Regions from separate parts of the Chryseobacterium sp. BGA-UO-ETr-SB22 genome, predicted to be linked through region 3. Evidence: riboswitches for the same ligand, from Rfam matches in the RefSeq annotation. Region 3 holds a riboswitch; each other region holds the start of a gene.
What was found. A riboswitch is a leader RNA that binds a small molecule or an ion and turns the genes downstream of it on or off. The one in region 3 is predicted to bind cobalamin.
Positions count from the first base shown of each region.

Region 1: it holds a riboswitch for cobalamin, as region 3 does, so the genes downstream of both, AC57AW_RS11745 (hypothetical protein) here and AC57AW_RS19510 (acyl-CoA thioesterase) in region 3, are expected to answer to the same signal.
Region 2: it holds a riboswitch for cobalamin, as region 3 does, so the genes downstream of both, metE (5-methyltetrahydropteroyltriglutamate--homocysteine S-methyltransferase) here and AC57AW_RS19510 (acyl-CoA thioesterase) in region 3, are expected to answer to the same signal.
Region 4: it holds a riboswitch for cobalamin, as region 3 does, so the genes downstream of both, AC57AW_RS09205 (T9SS type A sorting domain-containing protein) here and AC57AW_RS19510 (acyl-CoA thioesterase) in region 3, are expected to answer to the same signal.

Region 1 is NZ_JCAQOV010000005.1:985,798-993,380, forward strand. It holds gene AC57AW_RS11730 (hypothetical protein) at 1-56, opposite strand, end outside; gene AC57AW_RS11735 (transposase) at 429-866, opposite strand; gene AC57AW_RS11740 (hypothetical protein) at 1,308-1,850, shown strand; cobalamin riboswitch at 2,342-2,532, shown strand; gene AC57AW_RS11745 (hypothetical protein) at 2,766-2,999, shown strand; gene prpB (methylisocitrate lyase) at 2,986-3,882, shown strand; gene prpC (bifunctional 2-methylcitrate synthase/citrate synthase) at 3,885-5,039, shown strand; gene AC57AW_RS11760 (bifunctional 2-methylcitrate dehydratase/aconitate hydratase) at 5,114-6,565, shown strand; gene AC57AW_RS11765 (CoA-acylating methylmalonate-semialdehyde dehydrogenase) at 6,671-7,583, shown strand, end outside.
Region 2 is NZ_JCAQOV010000005.1:996,187-1,003,769, reverse strand. It holds gene AC57AW_RS11805 (aldehyde dehydrogenase family protein) at 1-1,104, shown strand, start outside; gene AC57AW_RS11800 (helix-turn-helix domain-containing protein) at 1,231-2,028, shown strand; gene metE (5-methyltetrahydropteroyltriglutamate--homocysteine S-methyltransferase) at 2,142-4,445, opposite strand; cobalamin riboswitch at 4,622-4,806, opposite strand; gene AC57AW_RS11790 (Lrp/AsnC family transcriptional regulator) at 5,001-5,462, shown strand; gene AC57AW_RS11785 (enoyl-CoA hydratase/isomerase family protein) at 5,546-6,328, opposite strand; gene mmsB (3-hydroxyisobutyrate dehydrogenase) at 6,331-7,215, opposite strand; gene AC57AW_RS11775 (enoyl-CoA hydratase/isomerase family protein) at 7,255-7,583, opposite strand, start outside.
Region 3 is NZ_JCAQOV010000005.1:2,686,068-2,693,650, reverse strand. It holds gene AC57AW_RS19530 (PspC domain-containing protein) at 1-1,133, opposite strand, end outside; gene AC57AW_RS19525 (PadR family transcriptional regulator) at 1,145-1,474, opposite strand; gene AC57AW_RS19520 (XAC2610-related protein) at 2,032-2,727, shown strand; gene AC57AW_RS19515 (HD domain-containing protein) at 2,736-3,326, shown strand; gene AC57AW_RS19510 (acyl-CoA thioesterase) at 3,383-3,766, opposite strand; cobalamin riboswitch at 3,884-4,063, opposite strand; gene AC57AW_RS19505 (hypothetical protein) at 4,098-4,898, opposite strand; gene AC57AW_RS19500 (T9SS type A sorting domain-containing protein) at 5,157-6,260, shown strand; gene AC57AW_RS19495 (endonuclease MutS2) at 6,351-7,583, opposite strand, start outside.
Region 4 is NZ_JCAQOV010000005.1:412,910-420,492, reverse strand. It holds gene AC57AW_RS09230 (DUF6058 family natural product biosynthesis protein) at 1-74, shown strand, start outside; gene AC57AW_RS09225 (tellurite resistance TerB family protein) at 78-425, shown strand; gene tpiA (triose-phosphate isomerase) at 467-1,225, shown strand; gene AC57AW_RS09215 (hypothetical protein) at 1,250-1,531, shown strand; gene AC57AW_RS09210 (esterase-like activity of phytase family protein) at 1,596-2,864, opposite strand; cobalamin riboswitch at 3,097-3,289, shown strand; gene AC57AW_RS09205 (T9SS type A sorting domain-containing protein) at 3,353-4,456, shown strand; gene clpP (ATP-dependent Clp endopeptidase proteolytic subunit ClpP) at 4,725-5,411, opposite strand; gene dnaG (DNA primase) at 5,525-7,510, opposite strand.

The DNA of each region.
Region 1 (7,583 bases), 1.7 Mb from region 3:
ATTTCTTTGCTGCCTTTATTGGCATATATGCCCTTATCCTGGACAACAATAATCATACTATCGATTCTTTTTTGTTGTTTAATATTATCCTGTGAATAACAAAAATTATAAAAGACAACTAAAATTATCAGTAAAAATTTAATTTTCACAAATAAAAATTTTTATACGTTGAATAAAATCCCATTAATAAACATAAATTGATTCATTTAGTTTACTTTTTAAAGTTACTTATTTATTTGCTGTGGTTTATTGAATTATCATAATATGTAATAATTAAGTTTTATATCTATATTGATATAGATAATTATTTATGAAATTTAATAACACTTTTTGAGCTGTCTATTTTCATAGAGCATATGGTAAAATTGTTTTTTCACCTTTAATTGAATGCAGTTATGAGAACTGGAAATTACGAATGTAAAGTGTTACTAATTGAATCCGTTTTTGTATTTACCCATCCATTTGTATAAGGTAGTCTTGGGAATCTTATATTCATTCATGACCTCCTGCTTACTCTTTTTCCCTGTATCAATAAGATCCAGAATGAAAGAAATAATTTCTTGGGTATACAGTTTTTTTCTGAACTGAGGGAGTGAAGATTGGATAGTTGTATTGCTTGTATTTACATTAGCAGGAGGTGCATAGAGTATAAGATAATGTGAATAAACTCTAAAAAAATCATATTCAAGTAAAATACTGAACCGTAAAATAAGATCGCTTTCTATAGATTTTTGGGATAATATTTGAGTTAATTCTTCATCTGTACATTTCAAAAATTTACAGATTCGTATTTGATCTATTTCAAATTCCTTTATTCTTTGGGTGATGAGGTCGCCCATATGAATATTCTTGATATCGTGAATCATCCTTTAGTATTAAATTTGTGTTTTTCTAAAAATATTTGAAGTGAACTATATCATTTCAAATCGTATGCAAAATTATTAATATTGCATAAATACAGGGGTTATCGTAGCTGTCGATAACTGTCAAAACTTATCGAATTTTGTTATTTGCTGGTTAATTTTGGCTTTTTGGGAAAAGTGGTCTATGAAAATGTGAACTTTTAAATCGGATCATTAAAACCTGATTTTTACAGAATAAATTAAGAATAGTTAGCTTTCATTTGCTATCAGAATCATATGTAAAAGTTGTTGCAATAAAGAATTACACCTATGGAATATTAAAAGAGAAAAGGAAGCTCTGTAAAAATTAAGAAGAAGAGATCATATTATTATTGTTTTGTAGTAACCGGATAGAGTAAATTTTAATACCTTTAACTTTCAAATCATTAAAATTCTAAATAATCCATGAAGACGAAACCATTAACTTTCATCTTAATTATCTTTTTTCAACTGATAAGTATCACAGCATTTTCACAGAAAACAGCTGTTCTAAACTCTCTATTAGATAAAAATTCAGAATTTATTTTTCCACAGACTCCCGATAAGATCTCAAAAGCATTGAACATGAAACCTGTGTTTTATGAAGATGCCAATGAAGAAAAATATGTGAAATGGCCTACAAAAACAGGATTGGAACTGTATTGCAGCCTGGGAAAAAGTAATGCTGTTAATGAGATGTTCTTTACCATTTCAGACAATAAACCCGTAGTGGTAGAAGGGCTTCCATTTGGGCTTATCATGAATAAAAGTTCGCTGCAGGACAGCAAAACGAAGTTCAGTAAGTACAGTGCTAAAACACAGAAGCTAGGTTCTGACAGTGAATTTCCAGGAGGTTCAAAACTGATTTTTAAGAAAGGAAAACATTATGCAACCTTGTTTTTTAACAATAAAAATCTGCTAAAATCTTTAGCACTTACCACAGAACTGGTTGATCCGGCTGCCAATTAATTTCAACAGCTTTCAAATACTATAAAATCCGTCATTTTTTGGCGGATTTTTTTTATCCATTCATTCTAAATAATAAGGAGAAAAAAATCTCTGCTTACAAAGCAACACAGCTGCTTTTAGAAAATGGATTGTAGAATAAAGATTCAAGTTTCTTACTAAAAATGATATAAAAAAGATCATTTAATATGAAAAGATAAACATTCACAATTCTTAAAAAAAACAGTTCAAAAAAACACTTCAATTCCAGGGTGAAAAATGACAACGAGGAAGTTATTTCTTTAAAGTTGTTTCATTTTTTCATTATATATCTTAAGAATTTAGTAACGAAAAACGAACGGAATCATCTAAATTACAATGTCTGTTGAATAAAAAATGTATTTTTAATAATAACAAAATCAGTGGGTTATGGTTAAATAATTATTGTTTGCATAAAATATCTTTCACGTTTTTATAAAATACCTATATTTACCACCAAGGAGTTCTTAACATCTTCTTTATCAACCGAAACTGGTTACACTTAGCTGTGTCTTAAAAGGGAATCGTGTGCAAATCACGAACTGTCGCGCAACTGTAAGTAACATCAAGGTTTTTATCAAAAAAGGTCCACTGTATGCCTCGTTATATGGGAAGGACGATAAAAACTGTTACAAGTCAGGAGACCTGCCTATTTCGAATTGACGATGCTTTCGCGGTATGAAGCTTATAGTCAGGTATGATACGATATGGATAACAGTGGGATCAATATATTTTGTCAGCTCGTGTTATTTTGTGATGCAGGTAAGTAGTGGGGCAGTATGCTCTTTCATTATCGTGTATTCATCGTATTTTCCTTTTCCATATTTTTCTTTTCCACAGGCATTGTGAAGTTTATCAGGAACTTTTTATGAGGATTTAATCAATATAAAAAGTTAAAAAATGTACCCATTCGATTTCGGTTATTCATGCAGGAGCAGCAGACTTGGAAATAAACAGGTTTGCAGGGAGGTAATGGTGCATAATTCCGGATTACAAAAAACGAATAAAACAGTTCTGCTTCCTTTTGATTTCCTTTTTACCACATCATGGAATGGTGGCTATTATTGCGTCTATTCATGGTCTTCTGTAAACAAAATTCAACTAAACAATAAATATTATAATGACTACAAGTGAAAGTTTGAAGTCTCCCGGTATGAAATTTCGGGAGGCCATGCGAAAAGAAAGTCCCCTTCAGATTGTTGGTACCATTAATGCCAATCACGCGCTGCTAGCACAGCAGGCTGGGTTCAATGCAATTTATCTTTCAGGAGGCGGTGTTGCTGCAGGCTCTCTGGGTATTCCGGATTTAGGAATTACTACGCTGGAAGATGTATTGATTGATGTTCAGCGTATCACGAATGTTTGCGATGTACCATTGATGGTAGATGTTGATACCGGATTTGGGCCTTCAGCATTCAATGTGGCAAGAACCGTCAAGTCACTGATTAAAGCCGGAGCTGCTGCTTTGCATATTGAAGATCAGGTAGGTGCAAAACGTTGTGGACACCGCCCGGGAAAGGAAGTTGTAACCAAAGAAGAAATGGTAGACAGGCTGAAAGCTGCTGCAGATGCCCGTACCGATGAGAATTTTGTAATAGGTGCCCGTACCGATGCATTTGCTAATGAAGGATTGGAAAAAACATTGGAAAGAGCAGTTGCTTACAAAGAAGCCGGAGCAGATTTCATCTTTGCAGAAGCCGTTCCTGACTTAAGCTTTTACCAAAAGTTTGTTGAAGCTACAGGAGTTCCCGTACTGGCTAATATTACAGAATTCGGGATGATCAGAATGTACACAGTGGAAGAATTAAAAAATGCAGGCGTAGGACTGGTTCTTTATCCGCTTTCGGCTTTCCGTGCCGCCAATAAAGCGGCTCAAAATGTATACGAACACCTTCGCAAAGACGGAACACAGGTCAATGTATTAGATACCATGCAAACCAGAGAAGAACTCTATCAAAGCATTGGATACTACGACTATGAACAAAAATTAGACAACCTTTTTAAACAAAATAATTGATAATGTCAACGAACAGTGAACCCACATTTAAACCTAAAAAAAGCGTTGCGCTTTCAGGGGTAGCAGCAGGTAATACTGCGCTTTGCAGTGTCGGAAAAAGTGGAAACGATCTCCATTACAGAGGATATGATATTCTGGATCTGGCAGAAAAAACGCAATTTGAAGAAGTAGCCTACCTGTTGATCTATGGCCAGCTGCCTACTGGAGCACAGTTGAAAAACTATAAAGCCAAATTAAAATCTCTGAGAGGACTGCCTCATTCTGTGAGAAATATCCTTAAGAGTATTCCTGCAGCAGCCCACCCAATGGATGTTATGCGTTCTATGGTTTCCGCTGTCGGAAGTATTCAGCCGGAAAAAGACGATCATAATATGGCGGGAGCAAGAGATATTGCAGACAAATTACTCGCATCTTTCAGCTCAGGTCTGTTATATTGGTACCACTATACCCATAATGGAAAAGAAATTGATGTAGAAACCGATGATGATACAATAGGAGGGCATTTTCTTCACCTGTTACACGGAAAGAAACCTTCAGATTCCTGGGTAAAAGCAATGGAAATCTCGTTGAACCTGTATGCAGAACATGAATTTAATGCGTCAACATTCACCAGCCGTGTGATTGCCGGTACAGGATCTGATATTTATTCTGCCATTACAGGAGCCATTGGTGCTTTGAGAGGGCCTAAACATGGTGGAGCTAATGAAGTAGCTTTTGAAATCCAAAGCCGTTATCATTCTCCGGATGAAGCAGAAAGTGACATTCGCCAGCGTATTGCGAACAAAGAAGTGATTATCGGATTTGGACACCCAGTGTATACCATTTCAGACCCAAGAAATGTCGTGATCAAAAAGGTAGCTAAAGAACTTTCCGAGGAAGCAGGAGATATGCTGCTGTATACTATTGCTGAAAAGCTTGAAACTGTAATGTGGGAAGAAAAGAAAATGTTCCCGAATCTGGATTGGTTCTCCGCTGTTTCTTATCACTTGATGGGAGTTCCTACCCTGATGTTTACTCCGTTATTTGTCATTTCAAGAGTTACAGGCTGGAGTGCCCACATTATAGAACAGAGACAGGATGGGAAGATTATCCGCCCAAGTGCCAACTATACAGGACCCGAAAACAAAGAATTTGTGTCCATCAACGACAGGAAATAATGGAAATATCAATAGTTCATTTTCAATTTTCCGCTCTTAACTTTTAATTAATTAAAATTTTTCAACAATAAAAAATGAGTTCACACATCTCAAACGAAAGACCACAACCCGATCAGGTATTAACAGACATTGCAGACTATGTCTTAAACTACGAAATTAAAAATGACTTAGCATGGAAGACCGCTCATTACTGTCTTCTGGATACGATTGGCTGTGGTCTGGAAGCATTGACTTACCCCGCATGTACAAAACTTTTAGGACCTGTGGTAAAGGGTACGGTGGTTCCTAACGGAGCAAAAGTACCGGGTACCCAATTTCAGCTGGACCCGATTCAGGCAGCTTTCAATATCGGAGCGATTATTCGTTGGCTGGATTTCAATGATACATGGCTGGCGGCAGAATGGGGACATCCTTCTGATAACCTTGGAGGAATTTTAGCGACTGCAGACTGGCTATCCAGAACCAATATTGCAGAAGGAAAAGCACCTTTAAAAATGAAGCAGGTACTGGAAGCAATGATCATGGCTCATGAAATTCAGGGTGTAATGGCATTGGAAAACTCTTTCAACAAAGTAGGGCTTGACCACGTTTTATTGGTAAAGCTGGCTTCCACAGCAGTAGTAGGAAAGCTGATCGGGTTAAACCGTGATGAAATTATCAATGCCGTGTCACTGGCTTTTGTGGACGGACAGTCTTTAAGAACATACCGCCACGCTCCCAATACAGGTTCCCGTAAATCATGGGCTGCAGGAGATGCTACATCAAGAGCTGTACGTCTTGCCCTGATTGCAAAAACAGGAGAAATGGGCTATCCATCTGTATTGACGGCAAAAACATGGGGATTCTATGATGTTTCTTTCAAAGGAAATGAATTCAAATTCCAGAGAGAATACAGTTCTTACGTAATGGAAAATGTACTCTTTAAAATTTCCTTCCCTGCAGAATTTCACTCGCAGACTGCAGTAGAAGCTGCAATGACATTACACACAACTTTAAGAGGCCTTGGGAAAACAACAGATGATATCAAAAAAATTACCATCCGTACTCACGAAGCAGCGATTAGAATTATCGATAAAAAAGGACCGTTAAATAATCCTGCTGACCGCGACCACTGCATCCAATATATGGTGGCCGTACCATTGATTCACGGAAGATTGACAGCTGCTGATTATGAAGATAACATCGCTTCCGACCCAAGAATTGATGTACTTCGTGATAAAATTGAATGTGTGGAAGATGTTCAGTTTACTACAGATTATCACGATCCGGAAAAACGCTCCATTGCAAATGCGATGACGGTAGAACTTAATGACGGAACTGTTTTAGACGAAATAGTGGTAGAATATCCTATTGGCCACAAACGCAGAAGGGGCGAAGGTATTCCTGAACTGATCAAGAAATATAAAGTTAATCTTGCCCGTATTTTCCCGGAAAAACAACAAAGAACAATTCTTGAAAATTCATTGGAATATGAAACCTTAGTGAATCTTAACGTCAATGAATTTGTAGATCTTCTAGTCATTTAAAATCAATAAGAAAATGGAGAATTGAACTGCAAAACTTTTTTAATAAATAGTCGATGTTTTTTGAAAAATAATCAATTCTCCATTCTCAATTTTTAATTAAAAACTATGTCACAAAAAATAAAAATATTAATCAATGGAAATTTTACAGAAAGTACAACGAAAAACTATCTTCCTGTAGAAAATCCTGCTTCCCAGGAGATCCTGGCAGAAGTTCCTCTCACGGAACTATCTGAAATAGATGAAGCTATTGAAGCCGCTGCGGAAGCCTTCAAAATATGGAAAGAAGTTGCCACTCCGGAAAGAGCAAGACTATTCCTGAAATACCAGCATCTTTTAAAAGAACATCAAAAAGAAATTGCAGAAATTCTCTCTAAGGAAAACGGAAAAACTTTCGCAGATGCTATGGGAGATGTGTGGCGAGGTATAGAAGTCGTAGAACATGCCTGTAATATTCCGACCCTGATGATGGGGGAAACGGTAGAAAATGTAGCAAGAGGGGTAGACACCTACAGTTACATTCAGCCTCTTGGGGTCTGTGCAGGAATTACTCCTTTTAACTTCCCGGCCATGATTCCTTTGTGGATGTTTCCTATGGCAATAGCATGCGGTAATACCTTTATTTTGAAACCTTCTGAGCAGACTCCTATGACCTCTATGAAAATGGGAGAGCTGTTTTTGGAGGCTGGTTTCCCTAAAGGTGTTTTAAATATTGTTCATGGTAGCAAAGATCAGGTAAATCATATTTTGAATCATGCTGACATCAGGGCTATTTCATTTGTAGGCTCTGTACCGGTTGCAGAACATGTTTACCGCACCGGAACTGATAATCTGAAAAGAGTTCAGGCTTTTGGCGGGGCAAAAAATCACATGGTGGTTATGCCGGATGCCAATAAAAATCAGGTGATCAATAATCTGGTGGGAGCTTCCTGCGGTGCTGCCGGCCAGCGTTGTATGGCGATCAGTGTTGCCGTATTGGTAGGAGAGGCACAAAACTGGGTAGAAGATATTAAAACTGCTT
Region 2 (7,583 bases), 1.7 Mb from region 3:
AATGCAATTTCAGCCTTTACCACAACCATTACTACACTGGAATCTTATGACTTTGAAAAGACAGTGGGACATTCTAAAGTACGTTTTGAATCTTTGGGAGTGGTAGGAATTATTACTCCATGGAATGCCAGCAACAGTTTCATCTGCAACAAACTGGCTACTGCTATTGCAGCCGGTTGTACAGCCGTCATCAAACCAAGTGAAATGAGTGCTGCCCAAACCCAGCTGCTTACCGAATGTTTCCATGAAGCCGGATTACCTGCCGGGATATTCAATATTGTAAATGGGTTAGGAAATGTAGTAGGTGCAGAAATTACCCAGCATCCTGATATCGCAAAAATCTCTTTTACAGGATCTACCCTTACAGGAAAAGCTATTGCCAAAGGAGCCGTAGATACCATGAAAAGAGTAACCCTTGAACTTGGCGGAAAATCCCCGAATATCATTCTTGAAGATGCGGATATGGAAAAAGCTATTCCAATGGCGGTTTTCGGAGCGTATATGAACAACGGACAGGCCTGCATCGCTCCTACCCGTCTGCTTGTTCCCAAAAACAGATTGTATGAAGTGAATGAACTGGCTAAAAAGGCTGTAGAACAGGTAAAAGTAGGAAACCCTGATGAAGAAGATACCCTTGTAGGGCCTATGGTAAGCGCCAAGCAGTTTGAAAGAGTACAAAGCTACATCCGTCTGGGACAGGAAGAAGGTGCTACTCTTCTTGCAGGCGGCGAAGGGAAACCGGAAGGTCTTGAAAACGGTAATTTTGTAAAAGCAACCATTTTCACCAATGTTCGTAATGATATGCGTATTGCGCAGGAAGAGATTTTCGGACCTGTGCTGTCTATTATTCCTTATACTAATGAAGAGGAAGCTATTGCTATTGCGAATGATACTACTTATGGATTGGCAGCTTACATCAGTTCTTCTGATAAAGAGCATGCAGAGCGAGTTGCAGCACAGATTGATGCCGGGAGAATCTGTATCAATGGATTTTCGCATGATCCTTATGCTCCTTTCGGTGGGTTTAAGCAAAGTGGGATCGGCCGTGAGTATGGGGTATTCGGATTGGAAGCTTATCTGGAACCTAAGACCATTCTTGCCTGATAGTAAAATCCTCAAAGTCTGTGAATAACGGGCTTTGAGGATTTAAACACTATGCAATTCATCATTGATACTAAAAAAGTTTTGTAAGTTTGAAAAAGAATCGATCAAGAAATAACCGTCTGAGCCATGAGCGAAAATAATATTCCTTTACCTATCAATTATTCCTGTCATTTTTCAGAATTCAGGGAAGGAGAACAGTTTGCAAGAATCCACAGTCTGGGGCTGGTTCTTTCCGGGGAAATGGAACTGAATGACGGGATCACAAAGACAATATTTAAAGAGGGTGAACTTTATTCTGCGAGAAAAAACCGTCTCCTGAAGTTTGCAAAATATCCTCCTAAAAATGGGGAGATAAGAACGGTAACTATCTATTTTGATGAAGCCATCTTAAGAGATTTCAGCCGTGAATATGGTTATCAGGCAGAGAAGAAAGACAATACTCCAGCTTTTATAAAACCAGATCAAAAGGCATTAACGTCTTTCATGTACTCACTGCTGGCTTATGAAGAACTTCCTGCTTCTATAGAACTGCTTCGCCTCAAACAAAAAGAAGCTTTACTTCTGATGCTGAGCGATGATCTGGGTCTTAAAGACATTTTATTCGATTTCTCTGAGCCTTACAAAATAGATATTGAAACTTTTATGAACAAAAACTTTCATTTCAATGTCAATGTAGAGCGGTTTGCTTATTTAACTGGGAGAAGCCTGTCTGCCTTTAAAAGAGATTTTCAAAAGATATTTGGTGTTCCTCCAAGACAATGGCTGCAGCTTAGACGATTAAAGGAAGCTCATTTTCTGCTTACCCAAAAAGGGAGATCGGTTTCTGATATTTATCTGGATCTGGGCTTTGAAAATTTATCCCACTTCTCTTTTGCCTTTAAAAAGCAGTTTGGCTATCCGCCGAGTTCATTACAGGCAAAATAACTTAGACTTCATCTAAAAAAATGTATCTGAAAGCGAGGATAATCAAAACAACAGATCGTGCCATGAAAATCATAACACGATCTGAATAATTGAATCTAATTATTTAAAGTTTTTTAAAGTGCATATTCTACGGAAGCTTCTTTAGCAGCTGCCACCATTGCTATCAAAGCTTTTTCTGTTTCTTCCCAGTGTCTTGTTTTCAGCCCGCAGTCAGGATTTACCCAAAGTTGATTGGCAGGAATTACGTTTTGTGCTTTTCTCAATAATTCAATCATTTCTTCTTTTGACGGAACTCTTGGTGAGTGAATGTCGTATACTCCGGGACCAATTTCGTTTGGATATCTGAAGTCTGCAAAAGCATTCAGCAGCTCCATCTGAGAACGGGAACATTCTATGGTAATCACATCAGCATCCATATCAGCAATGTTTTCAATAATATCATTGAATTCCGAATAACACATGTGGGTATGAATCTGAGTGGCATCTTCTACTCCGCTTGCAGAGATTCTGAAAGCTTCTACAGCCCATTTCAGGTAATTCTGCCAGTCGGTTTTTCGTAATGGAAGTCCTTCTCTTATCGCGGGCTCATCAATCTGAATAATTCTGATTCCCGCTTTTTCAAGATCTACAACCTCATCACGGATGGCCAGAGCAATCTGTTTACATGTTTCTGAACGAGGCTGATCATCACGTACAAAAGACCATTGTAAAATGGTAACGGGACCTGTCAGCATTCCTTTTACCCATTTTTCAGTCTGGGACTGAGCATATTGAGACCAATATACCGTCATCGGCGTGGGGCGGGAAACATCACCAAAGATCACAGGAGGCTTTACACAACGGCTTCCGTAGCTTTGTACCCAGCCATTTTTCGTAAATACAAAACCTTCCAGCTGTTCTCCGAAATATTCCACCATATCGTTACGCTCAAATTCCCCGTGAACCAATACATCTATCCCTATTTCTTCCTGCCAGTTGATGGTTCTCTGGGTTTCTTCTTTCAATAAAGTATCATACTGCTCTGCCGTAAGCTCTCCTTTCTTGAATTTTGCTCTCCAGCTTCTTACCTCCGTAGTCTGTGGGAATGATCCGATGGTTGTTGTTGGAAATAAAGGAAGCTGCAGTACTTTCTGCTGTTCTTCTTTACGGATTTTGAAGGTATTGATCCTTTGTGCATCTTTTTCAGTAACAGCATTCGCTCTTTGCTTCACCTCATCATTATGGATAAGCGAAGATGTTCTTCTGCTTGCAATTGCTTTTTTATTTTCTTCAAAAGAGGCAAGAATCTTTTCATTTTCTGTTCCGGATGCCAGTTCTTTAAGCGTTACCACTTCTACCACTTTCTGTTTAGCAAAAGCCAGCCAATTTTTAATTTCCGGATTAAGAGTGGTTTCAAAATCCAGATCACATGGTGAATGAAGTAATGAAGAGGAAGGAGCAATTAAAACCCTTTCAGACACCAATTTCTCAACTGCTTTTCTGATGAAAGACAAAGATTTTTCATAATCATTTTTCCAGATATTTCTTCCGTCAACTACTCCTAATGAAAGGCTTAAGCTTTCAGGAATACTTTTAAGGATTTCATCTAATTGCTCAGGATTTCTTACCAGATCTACATGCAATACATTCACGGGAAGTGATACAGCAAGTGATCCGTTATCATTTAATCCTTCAAAATAAGTAGCCACAATCAATTTCAGTTTCGGGAAGCGTTTTCTTATTTCAGCGTAAACAAAATGATAGGTATCTTTTGCTTTCTCCGTTAAATCCAATGCTAAGAAAGGTTCATCAAACTGAATCCATTCTGCGCCCTGCTCCTGAAGTTTGGTTAAAATCTCTGTGTATACCGGAAGAAGATTGGCAGTCAGATCCAGTTTATCAAATCCTTCTTCTTTTTCTTTTCCTAATAACAGATAAGAAACCAGCCCGATGATTACCGGTTTTGCATTGATTCCTGCCTGTTTTGCTCCTGCAAATTCATTGAAAATTTTATCTGAACTCAGTTTAAACTGCTGATTTTTATAAAACTCGGGAACGATATAGTGATAATTGGTATCAAACCATTTTGTCATTTCCATCGCAGTGATATCCAGTCCATCTTTCTGGTATCCTCTTGCCATGGCGAAGTAAAGATCCAGCTCAGAGTTGTTCTTTTTAAGCACTACTTCATGATAACGTGTAGGAATTGCTCCTACCACAAGGCTCATATCCAATACCTGATCATAGTATGAAAAGTCATTGCACGGAATAAGGTCTATTCCTGCTTCTTTCTGAATGTTCCAGTTTTGGTTACAGATCGTTCTGCCTGTATTCAGAAGTTCTTCCAAAAGGATTTTACCTGACCAATATTGCTCGCAGGCTTTTTTGAGTTCTCTTTTGCTACCAATACGCGGATAGCCCAGAATGTGAGTTTGCATTTTTAAACTTTTTAATTAAACTTAATATCAAGTCTTTTTAAAATGCTTCGTAATGTTTTAACGGATAAAAAATTTCATGGCTCATGATATAACCAACAACACAATTTCCCTTACAGAGAAAATGTATTCATTCGATATATCATCTGTATGACCCAAAAGCTTCAGACCGCGAAAGCATTGTCAATTCAGTAAAGGCAGGTCTCCTGACTTGTAACAGTTTCCGTCATCCTTCCCGCTTTTGACAGTGGATATCCAAGGACAGAAACCTTTGTATGTTACTTACAGTTGCGCGACAGCTCGTGATTCTCACACGATTCCCTATTAATCTACGTTAAGTAAAACCTTTCCTGTTTGATGAAGTATCTCTAAAGAACTGTACTTTTACTCATAACATGGTCATCAGTAAAAGTTTTTAATTTTGTGTAAAATTACTAATACAGAACAAAAACACAATCAAACCCAATTAATTAAGCAAAATAAGCTTTTAAAAACACCAATAAAAGCATATAATTCTTTACATTTGACTGTTTTTATAATCTAAAAGAATAATATTCTGTGGAACAACTCGATGATAAGGATGTACAGCTGCTGAGGCTGCTCCAGAAAAATGCAAAACTGACCGTTAAAGAGCTTGCAAAGGAAGTGAATCTTTCTACTTCGCCGGTTTTTGAAAGGGTAAAAAGATTGGAACAGGAAGGATTTGTGAAAAGATATGCAGCTGTTCTTGATGCTGAAAAGCTCAACCGTGGGTTTACAGTTTTCTGCCAGATCAAGCTGAAAATTCACGACAGATCTGTAGGGTATGATTTTGTAAAAGAAATTTTAGAAATTGAAGAAGTAGCTGAATGCTATAATATTTCCGGAGATTTTGATTTTCTTCTGAAAGTTCAGGTACTGGATATGAAACATTATCAGGATTTTGTATTTAACAAACTGGGATCTGTAGATTCTATCGGGAGTACCCACAGTACATTTGTCATGGCTGAGGTGAAAAACAATCATGGGCTGACCATTTAAGTAATGGAAAAACAGAGAATTGAAAATGGAAGATGATGCTTAAGTTAAACCATATTATTTTCAATTCTCTATCTTCCAATCCATTAGTTTCCTTTAAAGTCTGGATTTCTTTTTTCTATGAATGCTCCGATGCCTTCATTGTGATCTTCTGTTGTGAACAATTCTCCGAATAAAACGGCTTCCTGTTTCAATCCGTCTGTGATATGAAGTTCAAATCCTGTATTTAAAGACTGTTTCGCTTTTGCCACAGCTACAGGACCTCTTGCAGCAATTTTTTCTGCCAGTTTTTGGGCTTCGTTCAGTAATTCTTCGGGAGCGAAAACATGGTTGACAAAACCAAAATCTTTACAGGCTTCCGCGGAATAAAATTCTCCGGAGAAAACCATTTCTCTTGCTTTGTATAATCCAATAGCTCTTGGCAAACGCTGGGTTCCGCCAAAACAAGGCAATAATCCCAATGTCACCTCAGGGAGACCAAATTTTGCTTTCCCACTGGCCAGAATAATATCACATGATAATGCAAGTTCACAGCCTCCTCCCAACGCAAAGCCATTTACAGCGGCTATCACCGCAAAAGAAAGTTCTTCAATAGCGTTAAAAGCGGTCTGTGCAGCAATTGAAAATGCCTCTGCTTCTGCGGGAGTCATCTGCTGCATTGCTTTAATATCAGCCCCTGCAACAAAAGCTTTTTCTCCGGAACCGGTAATAATTAATACCCTGATATTTCGATCTGATTTTATCTGGTCAGCAAATGATTTCAGTTCCTGTAAAACCTGTTCATTCAATGAATTTAAAGCCTGCGGACGGTTAATTGTTAATGTTCCAATATGTCCGTTCTGTTGATATAGTAATGTTTCAAAAGTCATTTTTAAAGGTCTCTGTTTAGAAATTGAATAATGCTTGAAAAGTCTGTTTTTCCGTTTCCGGATTCGCTCCACATTCTGTATAAATTCAATGCGGTATTGCCCAGAGGTGTGGATGTTTTGGTTTCCAGACCTGCTTTTGCGGCCAGCCCAAGATCTTTTGTCATCAGATCTACAGCAAAACCACCGGAATAATTACGGGAAGCCGGAGCATTTTCCATCACTCCCGGATAAGGGTTATACACGTCCAGCGACCAGTTTTTCCCGGAGCTCTTCTGCATAATCTCACTTAAAATCTGAGGATTAAGACCATGTTTCACCCCCAGATTGATGGCTTCTGAAGTTCCGATCATATGAATGGCCAGCAGCATATTATTACAGATCTTGGCAACCTGTCCTGCCCCGGATTCTCCGGCATGAAATATATTCTGCCCCATACACTTCAGTATCGGCCTGGCTTTTTCGTAGTCTTCCTGTTTACCGCCTACAATAAAGGTGAGTGTACCCGCCTGAGCACCAGAAGTTCCCCCGGAAACAGGGGCATCTATCATTTTGCAGCCTTTTGAAACAGCTAGTTCAGCCACTGTACGGGCCGTAACCGCATCAATGGTACTGCTGTCAATCAATAATGTATTTGGTTTCAGGCTGCTTATAAACTCTTCTGAATAGAGTTCAGCAACGTGTTTTCCTGAAGGCAGCATTGAGATCACCACATCTGCGTTCTTAGAAGCTGCTACAGCAGATTCGGCAGCCTGGCCTCCCTCTGATACCAATATTTTCAACGCTTCTTCCGAAAGGTCAAAGCCCACCACGTTATGACCTTTTTTGATCAGGTTGACGGCCATAGGTCCGCCCATATTTCCTAATCCTATGAATGCTATATTTGACATAATTTTTAAGTTTAAAGTTGAGCGTTCAAAGCGTAATACTTAAATCTCTATTCTCAATTTTTCATTTTCAATTTTCAGTTCTTTAAAATAGGAATCGATCCATTCTTCTGTAATATCTTCCCATGTTGCAGGATGCCATTTCGGAGACATATCTTTGTCTACTAATAATGCTCTCACTCCTTCTGCGAAATCAGGGTGAATGCAGCATTGACAGGATAGATTCAGTTCAGATTGAAAAACCTCCTCAAGACTTAAATCTTTACCTTGTTTCAGTTGTCTGAAAATAATATGTGCCGAACTTGGAGATCCGGATTCAAAGCTTTTTATACCGTTATTGATCCATTCATCTTTATCATTATGGCTGATTA
Region 3 (7,583 bases):
AAGTTCTGAGGAATGTTGATCTGCTTTACATCTACATATACTGTATCTGAAGGAGTGTTGATAGCAACATTCTCTACATCTTCTTTACTTCCTCTGTAGATCATGTCTTTTTTAGCCATGCTTATTCCGAAGTAAGTTCCTAATCCGATCAGAAGAAGAAATAAACCTCCTACTACCCATCCGATATTTCTCAGTTTCGTTTTTGGAGAGAATATTTTAATACTTAATAAGCTGAAAAGAATTGCTGGAATTAAGCTTCCGATTACCATCATGGCTGCCAGTACTTTGTCAAGTCCCTGATCATCCATATAGAATCTGATTTCATTGGCACCAGGAAAGTCTGTATCCATTCCGAAAAGGCCGAATAATACGAATACTCCAATAATGCTTCCTACAGCCATCAATACGAAGAATCCTCCTACAATATACTTGAATATATTCCAAACTCCGCTGCTTGCGTTGTTGATGTAAGGCTTGTTTTCGTTGTAGATTTCTCCGACCCTCTGAGTAGATTCATTGGCAAATTGTACCAATTTATTAGACTCATTCTTAAGATTGTCGAAGTTCATAGGCTTTCCCTGCATTTTCAGGAAATCTGCCGCTGTTTCAGCTTTTGGAAGTACGATCCAAAGGATTACATATAAAAGACCGATCAATGAAGATGAAATAGCTGCTGTAAAAATTCCTAATACGAATATTCCCAGCCAGATTGCTCTCATGGTAGTAATGTCCATTCCTACATATTGAGCTAAACCTGCGCAAACACCTGCGATTTTTTGTTTTTCCGGATCACGGAACAGTTGTTTTTTATCGGTATAATTGTTTCCTGAATAGTTATTTCTTGTTGATGTTTTTTCAGAAAAATAAGCTTCCTCCTGTTCTTCAATTTTTTCTGGGCTTCCGATCTGCGCGATTACCTTTTCTACGTCGGTATCGTTGATTACTTCACGTTTTCCCAGAGAATCTTTGAATATCTCCACCATTCTTATTTCTATGTCATGCATTACCTCATCGGCCTCAGAAGCATCCAGTGAGCTTCTCAGTGCGTTCAGGTAATCGCTGAGCTTTATATATGCGTGTTCTTCTATTGTAAAAGAAAAACCTGCGAGTCCTATTGAGAGTGTCTTGTTCATAGCGTTGTTTTTTAATTTTGTTGGGTGATGTTGTTTACTGAGGCTGTCAGCTCATTCCATGTGTTTTGAAGTTCATCCAGGAAAAGTTTTCCTTTTTCTGTGATCTGATAATATTTTCTGGGTGGCCCTCCTGTAGATTCTTCCCATCTGTAAGAGAGAAACTCTCCGTTTTTAAGTCTTGTAAGAAGAGGGTAGAGGGTTCCTTCTACTACATCCAGTTTTCCTTTTTTCAGTTCGTCAATAAGATCAGAAACATACATTTCGCGATTATTGATGAGACTTAGAATACAGAATTCCAGAATTCCTTTTCGCATTTGCGCTTTGGTATTTTCGGTATTCATCTTTGATAAGTTTTGTTAATTAGTTATATAATTTTCGAAGTTCGGAACCTAGCTAGTTGTACCTATTTCGATTTTACATTACAAAGATATGTAAAATAAATGGTATTATGCAATACAAAGTAGTGAAATTTTTAAAACAAATAATTTAAAATACTGATAATCAATATAATAAATTGCACACTGAATTTTAAGGAAAATGAATTTGGATGGAAATAATTGTAAAATTGTTGAAATTTTTGATGTGATTGAGAAAAATAATCAGAAATAATTGAGATGGTCCATTACTATTTACTCATTATTTATTAATTATTTCGTTGCCCACTGCCATCATCTAGCCCCGATAGCAGCGGTTACCCCACAGCAGATAGGTTTCAGGTGCTGTGCGAGGAGTATGAGCGTATAGCGGGAAACAGCTTCTTATTAATGAATACTCTTTTATCTAAAGGCTGTTAAATTGTTTCAGATTTTTACATATAATAAGGCTGTAATTTTGAGATCGGTATTATGATTCGTATTTTTGTTAGGTACAAAAACACCTAAATCTATTTACTATTACCATGAATTTATTAAATACATACAAGCATTTATCGGCTTTTGTTTTACTTGGTCCTGCCTGTTTTGGACAATATCAGTTTGAGGTTAAAAATGCGTCAAAGAATTACGATGCAATCATCCAGGTAGAGAATTGCCATGATGGGCGGTGCAGCGGCAAAGGAAGTGTAGAATTGTTTGATCATAAAAACACAAAGGTGCAGACTTTTGTATCGGACGACCTGGTATTGGAAGTAGATCAGGCTGAAAAACCTAAGCAGGGAAAAATGATTCAGCTGACAAATAAGCAGAATTCTGTTATCATTAATGATTTTAATTTTGACGGAACCGAAGATGTTGCGATAAGGAACGGAAATATGGGAAACTACAGTGCCGCTTCCTATGATGTATATGTATTCAACAGTACTAGAATGGGGTTTGTAAAGAGTAAAGAACTTACGGATCTTGCTTCCAATGCCCTTGATATTTTTGATGTTGATGTGAAACGTAAACGCCTGATCTCCTATGGTAAATCCGGGTGCTGCGATATTTTCACTACTGAATACGCCGTTATTCCGAATAAAGGTCTGGATAAAGTCTTTGAAAAGGAAGAGGATATGAACACTGAAGGTCAGGTGAAAGTAATAACTAAAGAAAAGATCAATAATAAATGGATTACCAAAACAAAGGTATACCCGGCAGATCAATATAATAGAAAATAAAAAGTTAGATGAAAATTCAGAAAGAGATTGACTTTATTCTGGCAGTGGATGCCTTGAAAAATGTACAGCGAAGAAATTATAATGCTGATGATTCCCGAAGAGAGAATACCGCGGAACATTCCTGGCAGATTATCATTCTGGCACAGATCCTTTATCCGTATGCTAAAAACCGTGCAGATATTGATCTTTTAAGAGTGATAAGAATGCTTTCCATCCATGATTTGGTAGAGATAGAAGCTGGAGACACTTTTATTTTTGATGAAAAGGCAATGGTAGGTAAGTTTGACAGAGAAAAGGCATCTGCCCAAAAGATTTTCGGAATTCTTGATGAACCTTTGCGCACGGAGTTCTTTAATCTATGGCTTGAGTTCGAAGATGAGAAAACCTCTGATGCTATTTTTGCCTGCGGGATTGATAGAATTATGCCGTTTATTTTAAATTCTCATACTTCAGGAAAAAGCTGGACGGAAGCGGGAGTAACAGAAAAACAAATCCGAAATATGCTTGAAAATGCAATCAACAGAGCTTCTGATGAAATGGGTGAAGCTTTTGAACTGCTGCTGAACAGAAGTCTGGAAATGGAAAAAGTTGTGAAATAAATTAAAAAACATAGAAAAAGCTTCGGGCGGCCAAAGGCCGCCCGAAGCTTTTTTATTTATAGTATCTGGATTGGTTTCTTGAATTCGTCAATCGCTACAAACGTAAAGTCACCTACGATGGCTTTTTCTCTTTCATAAGAATACATCTGCTCGGTATAGATCTCAACATTTACTTTCATACTGGTTTTTCCTACGTAGGAAACTTTCCCAATCAGTTCCACAATAGTTCCGGCAGGAATAGGTTTTTTGAAATCGATCTTGTCACTGCTCACTGTTACCACTCTTTTTCTGGCAAATCGGGTGGCTGTAATAAAAGCTACTTCGTCCATCAGCTGCATGGCCGTACCACCAAAAAGGGTATCGTAATGATTGGTTGTGTTAGGGAAAACCGCTTTAAAGATTCTGGTTTCGGATGCTTCAATTCTTTCTTCTGTAGTCATATATCATTATTATTAAAGCGAAATGAAAATGATATTAAAATAACAGAACAATGACAGGAACTTATAGAATTCCTGAAACAATCCATCAGATCAATACAACTTCAAATCGCGAAAGTTATTTGTTTAAAGAAATAGGCAGGTCTCCTGACTTGTAACATCTTTTATCTCCTTCCCATGCCTCGCACAGTGGATCTTTGATAAAGATTTCAGTTACTTACAGTTGCGCGACAGTCCGTGATTTTCACACGGTTCCCTTTTAATCTGCAATAATGCAGAACCAATTTCTGTGATGAATAAGCGTTAAAACTTTTCGGGTGCAAAAATAATGAATTTATTCCGGATTATGGTAAATAATCTGGCTGATTACTCTTCCTTTCTTGATCGTCCACAGCGTGGTGTATCTGTTTTCTCCAGAACCGTTTATCATGTATAGGAAAATATTGTCGGTGTCTAGGGAGGTTACGCCAATGTTCTCAAAATCCATGGTAGGCTGGAACATATTTTTGATGGCTTCTCTTACAAAGACAGAACCTCTTCCGGGCTGTTGTACCCTGATCGATTTGATTTCGGTCATTCCTTCTGGAAGGTCATTTCCAATTCCCCAGGGTTTTACTTTATCGATGGTCAGAAGTTTTCCTTCTGCATCTTTTTCTTTTTTACGGTAGCCTGCATTGGATGGATAAATATCAATCACAACTTTGCTTCTTTGGGCAGTAGGGACTTTCGGATCAGAATTATCTGTGAAAATAAGTGATTTTCCGTTTTTAGATTTGGACGGTGTATAAGCCGGAAGCTGATCAATATAAGCAATACGCTCTTTATTTACCATTCCTTCTTTATCAAGCGTTTCATAGCGTACAAACGGCTTGTCGTCATCCTGTTTTTCAGGATATTTGATCCAGATCCATTCTGTTTCTCCGGGAGCAGGTTTTACATAAACAAATACATCTCCTTTACGCATACGGATTTTGTCTACAATTTTTCTGTAATTGTCTTTATGAACCCGTACATTGGCATATCCTTCTTCAGCTTTTACCACTCCGAAAGGAACTTTATTCTGCCCTTTTACAAAGGCTAAAGAAAAAATACTGAAAGCGGATAGATAGAATGCTTTGTTTATGAAAGTCATCATGAAAATTTTTTGATCCCCCAAATATATAAATTAAATGCTTTTCGGAGGGTAATTATACTCTTACAGTTCTCTTAAATCTTGTATTTGTTCAAATAATGATAAGAAAGCAGGTATTTTACCAGTAATATTCTACAGGATAGCTGTGTTTTTTACGTATATAATTTAAATCTATTGAAAAAATACAATAATATATGGACGACCTATAAAGTATATTCAATAAAATTCCTATTTTTCAAGAGAATTTAAAAACTAATAAACATGACAAAAAGACTACTTTGTGTATTCTCTTTTATTTTGGGGATTTCCAGCTTTCAGGCAGAAAACAAAATAGAAGCAGGATCGGAATCTTTATTTTACTGTGATACGAACGTTCCCACCGGCGTTCAGATGTCCACTATAACCCTTACCTCCGGAACTGTTACATGGACTGCTGATCCAGATACCCCGAATAATACCATCAGATATAGATTACCCGGAACTACTTCCTGGATGGTAGCTACTCCTACACCAGGGCAAAATTCATTTACTATTACGAATCTGCAGCCTTGTACAGTTTATGAAGTGCAGGTAGCAAAAATATGTACTACTCAGGGAATGTGGTCGAATCCAATATTTTTTGCGACGTCACTCAATTATTGCACTACTGCCTCTACAGATGCAACAATGGTGTATATTTCAAATGTAACAGTAAATTCAACGGGAATGACAGCTCCAATGGTGAGCAACTCCGGAGCTTCTAACTATATCGATTACAGAACTGATATAGACCGGAGAATTAAATTTTTAGCAGGAAGTGTTGGAAATACGCTTTCAGTAAGTAGTACATGGACAGGTACTCCAAGTCCTATCACTATAACAGCATGGATAGATATCAATGGTAATGGTATTTTTGATTCTAATGAAAGAGTACTGGTTGCGAATAATGTGTCGTCAACAGCTCCGGTTGTAACCACATTTTCTATCCCCAGTTATCCTACATTGCCTAGTGCTGTAATTAATGGTTGCGGGCTTGTAATGAGGGTAATGTGCAGACAAGAGGTGCCTACAGATGCTTGTGGTTCATTTACCTATGGAGAAGTTGAGGATTACGGGATAAACTTCCTGAACCCTTTATTGGGAGTAAACGAAGCTGTTAAATCGGCAAAACCGGAAATTTATCCTAATCCAGCATCTGATATTTTAAATATCTCCGGAATTTCAGAAGCAACAGATTATGAGATTTATAATGTATTGGGGCAAAAAGCAGGTGAAGGAAAAGTTTCTGATCATAAAGTAAACCTTAGCAATTTATCCGAAGGAATTTATTTTATTCAGCTGAAAGATAAAAATCATACAATTCGGTTAAAATTCATTAAGAAATAAAATATTGAATAAAAAAGAGAGAGTGTCGGAAGGCACTCTCTCTTAGTATTTGCGTAAAATAAGTTTAAAAATAAACTCATTTTAGATTAATTAAATTCTCTCAAGTTCATCCGCATTAATCGTTGTCTTGAAGGTTCCATAATTGACAATTACCTTGTTTCTGGAAATCTTTTCGATAGTTCCTACACTGGTACTTCCGGTAATACGAACACGCTGTCCAATTTTCATCCAAACAGCACGGTCACTTTTACGCTGTTCTTCCAGTTTTTCATTGGTTTCTGCAATTTTTTCAATCACTTCCTCCTTTTTCAGCTGTTGAGTAATTTTTCTCTTAACAACCTGCAGGCGTTTTGTTTCATCCTTATCATGGCCTAATTTCCTGAATTTCTCCTGCTCCAGAAGCTTTACAAAGTCTTTTACAACATCTTTTCTGGATTTGCCCTTTGTATAACTGTCGATGAACGTCTCAATCTTATTCCCGAACTGAAGCTTACGGTGTTCCTCTTCATATAATTTCTGGAAATTGAACAGTTTCTGCTGCAGCTGATCATTCAGTTTCTGAAGATTGTCACGCTTATCCTCTACAGATTCTTTTCTTTCTGCAAGATCGGATTTCAGTTTTTCAACTTCAAATTTTTCTTGCTGCAGTTTTACAATAGTCTTATCAAGGTTAACAATATCATGTTCTACCTTTTTCTTGGCAGAATGGATAATAAATCTTGGGATTTTATTCTTTTCTGCAACTTCAAAAGTAAATGAACTTCCTGCCTGGCCCACTTCCAGTTTATACATTGGCTCCAGTGTTTCTTCATTGAAGAGCATTGCTGCGTTCTGGGCATTGGGAAGCTGTTCTATCACCAGTTTAATATTGGTGTAGTGAGTCGTGATAATGGCAAAACTCTTTTTATCATAGAAAAACTCCATGAAACTTTCCGCCAGAGCACCTCCCAATTCCGGATCAGAACCGGTACCAAATTCATCAATTAGTAGAAGGGTATTGGCATCAGCCTCGCGGATGATTCCGGACATTTTCTTCAATCTTGATGAATAGGTCGATAAATGATTTTCAATGGATTGATTATCACCAATATCGGTCATTACTTTTTCAAAGAAAAACATTTCAGATTTGGGATGAACCGGAACCAGAATACCACTTTGAATCATCAGCTGCAATAATCCTACTGTTTTCAGCGTAATTGATTTCCCACCAGCGTTAGGCCCGGAAATACAGATAATCCTGTTATGCTCCGTTAAAGCCAAAGTCTGAGGGTGAATCGTTTTATTCTCTACTTTATTTCTCAACCATAACAAGGGATGGTAGGC
Region 4 (7,583 bases), 2.3 Mb from region 3:
CAAGCAGCAGAGGTAAATATCTCGATAAAATTTTAGAAGAAAATAACTTAGACGATCTAGTAAAAAAATATTAAAACATGCAAAAATCAAATAAATCAATCGCCGGATATCACTTATTAATGATCCTTTCTTCTGTAGACGGAGAGTTTGCTCCTGAGGAAGGAATGCTGGTGCAGCAATATATGGCAGATGAATTTCCGTTCAGAATGAATCTTGACAATGAATTGGAAACCCTGGCTCTTTTACAGCCTGAAGAGTGGAAAGACCACTTTGAATTCCATGCAAGATGCTTCCATGAAGATTCTACTGAAGACGAGCGTGTAAAGTTTGTTCAGTTTGCAAAGTCATTGATCAAAGCTGACAATAAAGTAACTGAAGAGGAACATACATTCTATGTTCTGCTGAAAAATCTATGGGGATTATAGCATAAACACTAAAAAAGTAAATAAATCTATATTTAAATCTTATGAGAAGAAAAATAGTTGCAGGCAACTGGAAAATGAACAAAAATGTAATTGATGCACAACAATTGATGATTCAGTTACTAAGCTATAAAAACAACAATGCTACCAACTGTGAGGTTTGGATCGCTCCACCATCTTTGTATCTAATGATGGCAAAAGACATCTTTGAAAAGGACGAGATTGGGGTATTTTCTCAGGATATGAGCGAGCATGAAAGTGGCGCTTATACAGGAGAAATTTCTGCTGATATGCTAGAATCTATTGACGCTACCGGTTCACTGATCGGTCACTCTGAGAGAAGACAATATCACGGAGAAACAGATTCTCACTGTAACAGAAAGATCAAATTAGCTCTTGACAAAGGTCTAATTCCTGTCTATTGCAACGGGGAAACTCTTGAGCAAAGAAAAGCAGGACAGCACTTCGAGGTTGTGAAAAACCAGACTGAAGTCGCTCTTTTCACACTTTCTGCTGAAGAAATCAAGAAGGTAGTGATCGCTTACGAACCTGTTTGGGCTATTGGAACAGGAGAAACAGCAACCCCTGAGCAGGCTCAGGAAATTCATGCACACATCAGAAGCATTATCGCTGCAAAATACGGACAGGAAGTTGCTGATGAAATTTCAATCCTTTACGGAGGATCTGTAAAGCCAGACAATGCAAAAGAAATTTTCTCTCAGCCGGATATCGATGGAGGTCTGATTGGAGGAGCTGCTTTGAAATTAGAGGATTTCTCTAAAATCATTGAGGGTTTTAACTAAAATAAAGGAACTTTTAGAACAGACATGAAAAACTTCATTTTAATATTCTTCGGACTTCTTTTATTTGATCTTATTTATGTCTTTGTTTATGATCAGTTTTTAATTGGCATAAGACCTGACTTTTTGAGTTATCCATTGGCACTGATTAAGGCTCTGGTAAATTCTCCAGCCGTTTTATTTAATAAATTATTGCCTTTTTATGCTGATATTCCAACTTATCAGGCAGTACTTCTATTTATAGGAAACGTTCTGATACAAACATTTTTAGTTTATAGAGTTTTCTTTAAAAGGAGAAAAGTCAGCTAAGAAATACCATACAATAAAAACGGCGGCATCGAAGATGCCGCCGTTTTCCGTTAAAAAAATCTAATTATTGAATATCGACTACATACATAGTTCCTTTGTCTACCTTCCCTGTTTTAGGAAGAATTTTAGCCTTAGGGTTTCCGTTTCCATCATCCACTACTCCAAAATCATCATCATTGAAAACAGCCAGTTTATTATTTCCTAAATAAACAATTCCCTCAAACTTATCATGTTCGTAGCCCAGCTTTGCAACCAGATCTACGGCCAATGTTTTTGAAACAGCCTTTATCCCGGCATTGGTAATTTCGTCCCATGAACACTGTTCTAAGGCCTTACCATTAATTTTCATTCCGTCTACCGCATTAATATCAGTTCCATTCACATCGGAAGCATTGCTTAGGTTGATTCTGTATACTTTTTTAATTCCTCCCTGAGATCCGAAATTTCCATCTCTTTCAATCACCAGGAATTCATTATTACTTAAGGCTGTAATGTCACAAACTGAATCGGAAGCTCCTCCATCCTGTTTGTATAAAAACTGTTTGGTCTGCCCTGTAACAGTATCAAATGTGACAATTCTCGTCAAAGTAGTATTGGTAGCCAATGCTTTGCTGGGTACATACATCATTGACTGTATGGTTCCTACCAATGTTCTTCCATCGGGTGTAATAGCAAGTCCTTCCATCCCTCTGTTCGCTCTTCTTTTGGCTAAAACAGCAGGTAATTTTCTTGGTCCTGTATTTACGCCAATCGGGCTTATTCTTTCCATCTCCATTCCGTCTGCACTATAATGCACGATGTGTGGCCCGTATTCATCAGAAACCCAGAATGTACCGTCTGCTGCTGCTACAATACTTTCACTGTCTAATCCATATTGATCCGTCCCTAAAACATTTCCGGAAGCATCATAGGCTATTTCTCCGGTACTTCCCATTCCTGCAGGGTTTGGTAATCCTGTAATAGGCTGTCCTGATGGGTTTTTAAGCTTAATATATTTAATCACTTCTACATTTCCATCAGCATTGATTTTAAAATGCATAATGGTAGGCGTAAAGTTAGGGGTAAGAAATTTTTTTCCATTCTGGAAGTCAGTATTAGGTCCTCTATCTGTAATGACATAGAATTCACCTTTTCTTGTAGGGTGAGCAGCTGCTCCGGAACCAAATCCACCATTGATAACATCTACTCCGTTTATCGTAGCCAGTTTTGTAAATGGAAATTCCTGAGGCAGTTTGGAATAATTAATATCCTGATTAATTATTGTAGAATCAGCCTCACTGTTGCATGAAGCTAATACTGCCAGCACTGCAACAGACAATAGTAATTTTTTCATATTCACTTTTATGGCTGCGAAAATAGAGATTGATTATAAACTGATCTTGAATATAATGATAATTCTATTTTAACAATAGAACTACAAAATGAATTGAATATAAACAGAAAAAAGAAGATTTTAAAATGGAAATCCAGCAATCTAACTCAATTATTAATTAATATGAAAACCAACTTTTTAAGCATATCCGAAAAAAGATAATTCACAAAACGGACTCACAAATTTATATGATATATTTGCAGCGTTTTAAGGCTGAACATTGTTCATTAATAGGGAATCAAGTGAGAATACCATTCAAATTTTGAGCTGTACCCGCAACTGTAAACTGTTTAAACTTATAGCATATTAATACCACTGGACCTGAAAATCCGGGAAGGAGGCTGTAAGATGTGAGCCAGGAGACCTGCCTTAAAATACTGACTTTAGAGGAAAAAATACTTTCCTTTGAAGATAAGTTTCGGGAGTAAAACTTTAATTTAAATTATATCATGAGAAAAATCTATTTTTTTTTCTTGCTGCTTTGTATGCAGTTATTGTCAGCCCAATTCACAGAAAATGACATTAAATTCTGGGTAGGAACCGGTTCTAAAAAGGCCTATTTCATTGCAGATTTTAATGACAACAGCACTCCCAATTCTTATGCATGGGGATACCGCTTTGATAGCAATGATTTAACAATGGAAGATCTTATTAATGCTATTGTGGCCGCAGAACCCAAAATGCAGGTTGACATTCCTACAGGATACCTTTCTATTCTGAATTATAATCATCACACCTCCACTATTGATGACAGCTGGATAACATGGTCCGGATCCAGTGCATCAACCATGACATGGAATAATGGTGTAGGTTATACTCCTTTGGTTGACGGAAAATGGTATGGAGCTTCATACGGTCTTGATCATTACGACACTCCTCCTTCTACTCCTGTTGCAGCTTACAGCTCTTCATGGTACGTACCATCTCAGGTTACCAACTGGGTAGGAACAGGAAGCAATAAAAGCCTTGTGGTGATTGATTTCGGAACTGATAATGCCAATGGTGCCAATTCTTTTGTTTTCGGAATTAAATATAACGGGAGCATCACTGCTGAACAGGCTTTACAACTGATCCAGACTCAGGTTTCGTATTTTAATTATACATCGGCTAACAATCAGGTTTCCCATTTATCATTAAATTCATTCACCGGGAATACTTCCGGATCAGACAGCTGGAAGTTATACAAAGGAAAAGATTTGTCAAGCTGGCAAACGAAAACCAGCCTTTCTCAGGTTCAGCTGAGCAATGATGATTGGTTGGGGCTGAGTTTTGGGCAAAGAAGACCATTTACACCAACTGAAGCACAATTAACCTTGGGTACTTCTTCCGTTTCAAAGAAAAAATTCAGTATTTATCCTAATCCGGCAAGTGATTTCATTCAGATTGAAACAACTGAGAAACTAAAAGAAGTGAATATTTATTCAGCTGCTGGGCAAAAGGTACTAACTTCTCAGGAGTTAAAGATTCCTATCCGGGCTTTATCTTCAGGAGTTTATTTTGTTGAGATTAAAACAAATGGTGGTTCTGTGATGCATAAGATGGTTAAGAAATAAAGAAAAGCGCCTTTACACGTAAAACCACCCCGTCAAAAATTCTTTGAATTTTTGACACCCCTCCAGAGGATGGGAATTTTCACGTCTTCAGTTTAAATTTTTGTCAATAATTAGAATCTATGCAGAATTGCAAACTGTATGGAAAAACCATTATTCCAATTGTATCATTCTGTAGAAATCTAAACAGTCAATACAGTTCAAAATCCAGAATTGATTCAACAAAAAAACCGCACCAGATGGGTGCGGTTTCTTATGATTTTACAATCAATTATTTTTTCTCAGTAGATCTTTGCAGAACCTCATCTACCATTCCGTAGCCTTTCGCTTCTTCAGAAGTCATCCAGTAATCTCTGTCAGAAGATTTTTCTACCCACTCATATGTTTGTCCTGAGTGGTGACCAATGATTTCGTAAAGTTCCTGCTTCAATTTCAGCATCTCTCTCAAGTTGATCTCCATATCAGAAGCAACTCCCTGAGCACCTCCTGAAGGCTGGTGAATCATTACTCTTGAGTGCTTAAGCGCAGAACGTTTTCCTTTTTCTCCGGCAACCAATAATACAGCTCCCATTGAAGCAGCCATACCTGTACAGATTGTCGCTACATCCGGCTTAATAATCTGCATAGTGTCATAAATACCTAAACCTGCATAAACACTTCCACCAGGAGAGTTGATATAGATCTGAATATCTTTTGACGGATCTGCACTTTCTAAGAATAAAAGCTGTGCTGTAACAATATTTGCTACCTGATCATCAATACCTGTTCCCAGGAAGATAATTCTGTCCATCATCAAACGGGAGAAAACGTCCATCTGAGCAACGTTTAATCTTCTTTCTTCCATGATGTACGGAGTAAGATTCGTTGGCCCATACATTCCCATATACTGATCGGTAACCAAACCGTTGTTTCCTAAATGCTTTACAGAGAAATCTCTGAAATCTTTTTTAATGTCCATATTTCTATTATGTATTATTTTTATACTATTCTCGAAGTTTAAATTACAATATTTATTCCTAAAATTTTATAGGACTTTTTGTCACAGAATATCAAAAAAACTGACTTTAAAAACTATCTTTTTCTATCACCATAGATTCCTTTGATAGGCGAATATTCGATGATATTACTCAATCGCATCGAAGCCTGTTTCAGTAAGGTAATCTTTTTGATGAGCTCATAATATTTCCCTTCATCTGTGGTACTGTACTTATCAAGATCTTTAGCCGTTTCCGTGATTAAATAATCAATATACCTGTATTTATGCAATAAAACATCTCCCTGGATCTGATCTGCCACTTTATCACCATAATTGGGAGGATAAATATTTCTGGAAGCCCAGTTTTCAAGATCATCCAGTGGAATCAAAGCATCCACCACCTTTGTAGTAATCTCTTCATCCATAAAAGATACAAAAAAGTTTCCACTTCTAAGCTCATCTTTCTGAATTCCCTCTCTCACCTGAGTGATAATGACTTCATTACCTTTGACTAAAAACGTATACTGTTCTTCTTCAAAATGATGAAGAATTTCTTCAATTACCGTAATCTGATATTCTTCACCTTGTTCATTTCTACGTTTCAGAATAATATCCCCAAATGCCAGCATGTGTTCAACAAGTTTATTCTCCATAAACAGTACATCAAACAGGAAAGGATCTTCTTTTTCTTTTTCAAGAGGAACAATCTCCATCTTTGGAGCTGCTTTCTCCTTTTGCTGCTGTTGAACGTGATGGGTCTGATTCTGTGTGATCTGCTTCTGAACATCCAGTTCATTGAAAAGACTCTGCTCAGAAAGCCCGAATTTATTGGAAACCTCTTTAAGGTAAACTTCTCTTTTCAGTGCATTCTGTACAAAAGAAACAGACTTTACGATATCCCTTATTGCTTCTGCTTTTTTAATAGGGTCATTACCAACATCCCTCAACAGAATTTCCGCTTTGAAGTCGATGAAATCCATCGCTTCATTTTCGATGTACTTTTCTACGTATTCCTGTGGATGTTTTCTGGCGAATGAATCCGGGTCATCTCCATCAGGGAAAAGCAACACACGGATATTCATTCCTTCCGTAAGCAACATATCAATGCTTCGGAAACTGGCTTTAATACCGGCATTATCACCATCAAAAAGAATGGTTACGTTTTCCGTAAGCCTTTTGATCAGTTTGATCTGCTCTGTAGTCAAAGACGTTCCGGAACTGGCCACCACATTTTCAATTCCGGACATATGAAGTGAAATCACATCCATATACCCTTCTACCAAAAGACAGCCATTCTTTCTTGAAATAGCCTGCTTACTCTGGTTTAACCCATAAAGGACATTGGATTTATGATAAATCTCCGTTTCCGGCGAATTGAGATATTTTGCAGTCTTAACATTATTTTTAAGAATCCTTGCTCCAAAGCCCAGCACCCTTCCTGAAAAGCTGTGAATCGGGAAAATCACTCTTTCCCTGAAACGGTCTACTCCTGCAGGAGTGTTTTCCGGGAAAATAGAAAGTCCAGACTTCTCAAGGATTTCTTTGTTGTATCCTTTTTCCAGTGCATACGCAGTAAAAGCATTTTTCTTTTCCGGAGAATATCCCAACTGGAATTTTCTGATAATATCGTCCTTAAGCTCTCTTTCTTTAAAATAAGCCAGTCCGATACTTCTCCCCTCCTGGTCATCCCAAAGAATTTCCTGGAAATAAGTATTGGCAATCTCATGAATTTTATATAAAATATCTTTTTCGGTCTGTGCATGTTTAGCTTCCTCAGAAATTTCACGCAGATCCTCTTCTATTTCAATTCCGTACTTTTTTGCCGCGTGGCGAAGAGCTTCGGGATAGGTAAAGTTCTCAATTTCCATCAAGAAAGAAATCGCCGTCCCTCCCTTTCCGGTTGAGAAATCTTTCCAGATCTGTTTGCTTGGTGAAACAACAAAACTTGGAGATTTTTCTTCATGAAAAGGACTGAGCCCTTTAAAGTTAGACCCTGCTCTTTTCAACTGCACATACTCTCCCACAATCTCTTCAACGCGGATCGTGGAGAATATTTTATCAATGGTCTGTTTGGAAATCATGCTGTAAAATTAAGTATTTTTATAGAAATTGAAACTGTTTGAGAATGCGAGTTTCGAGTTTTGGGTTGCCGAT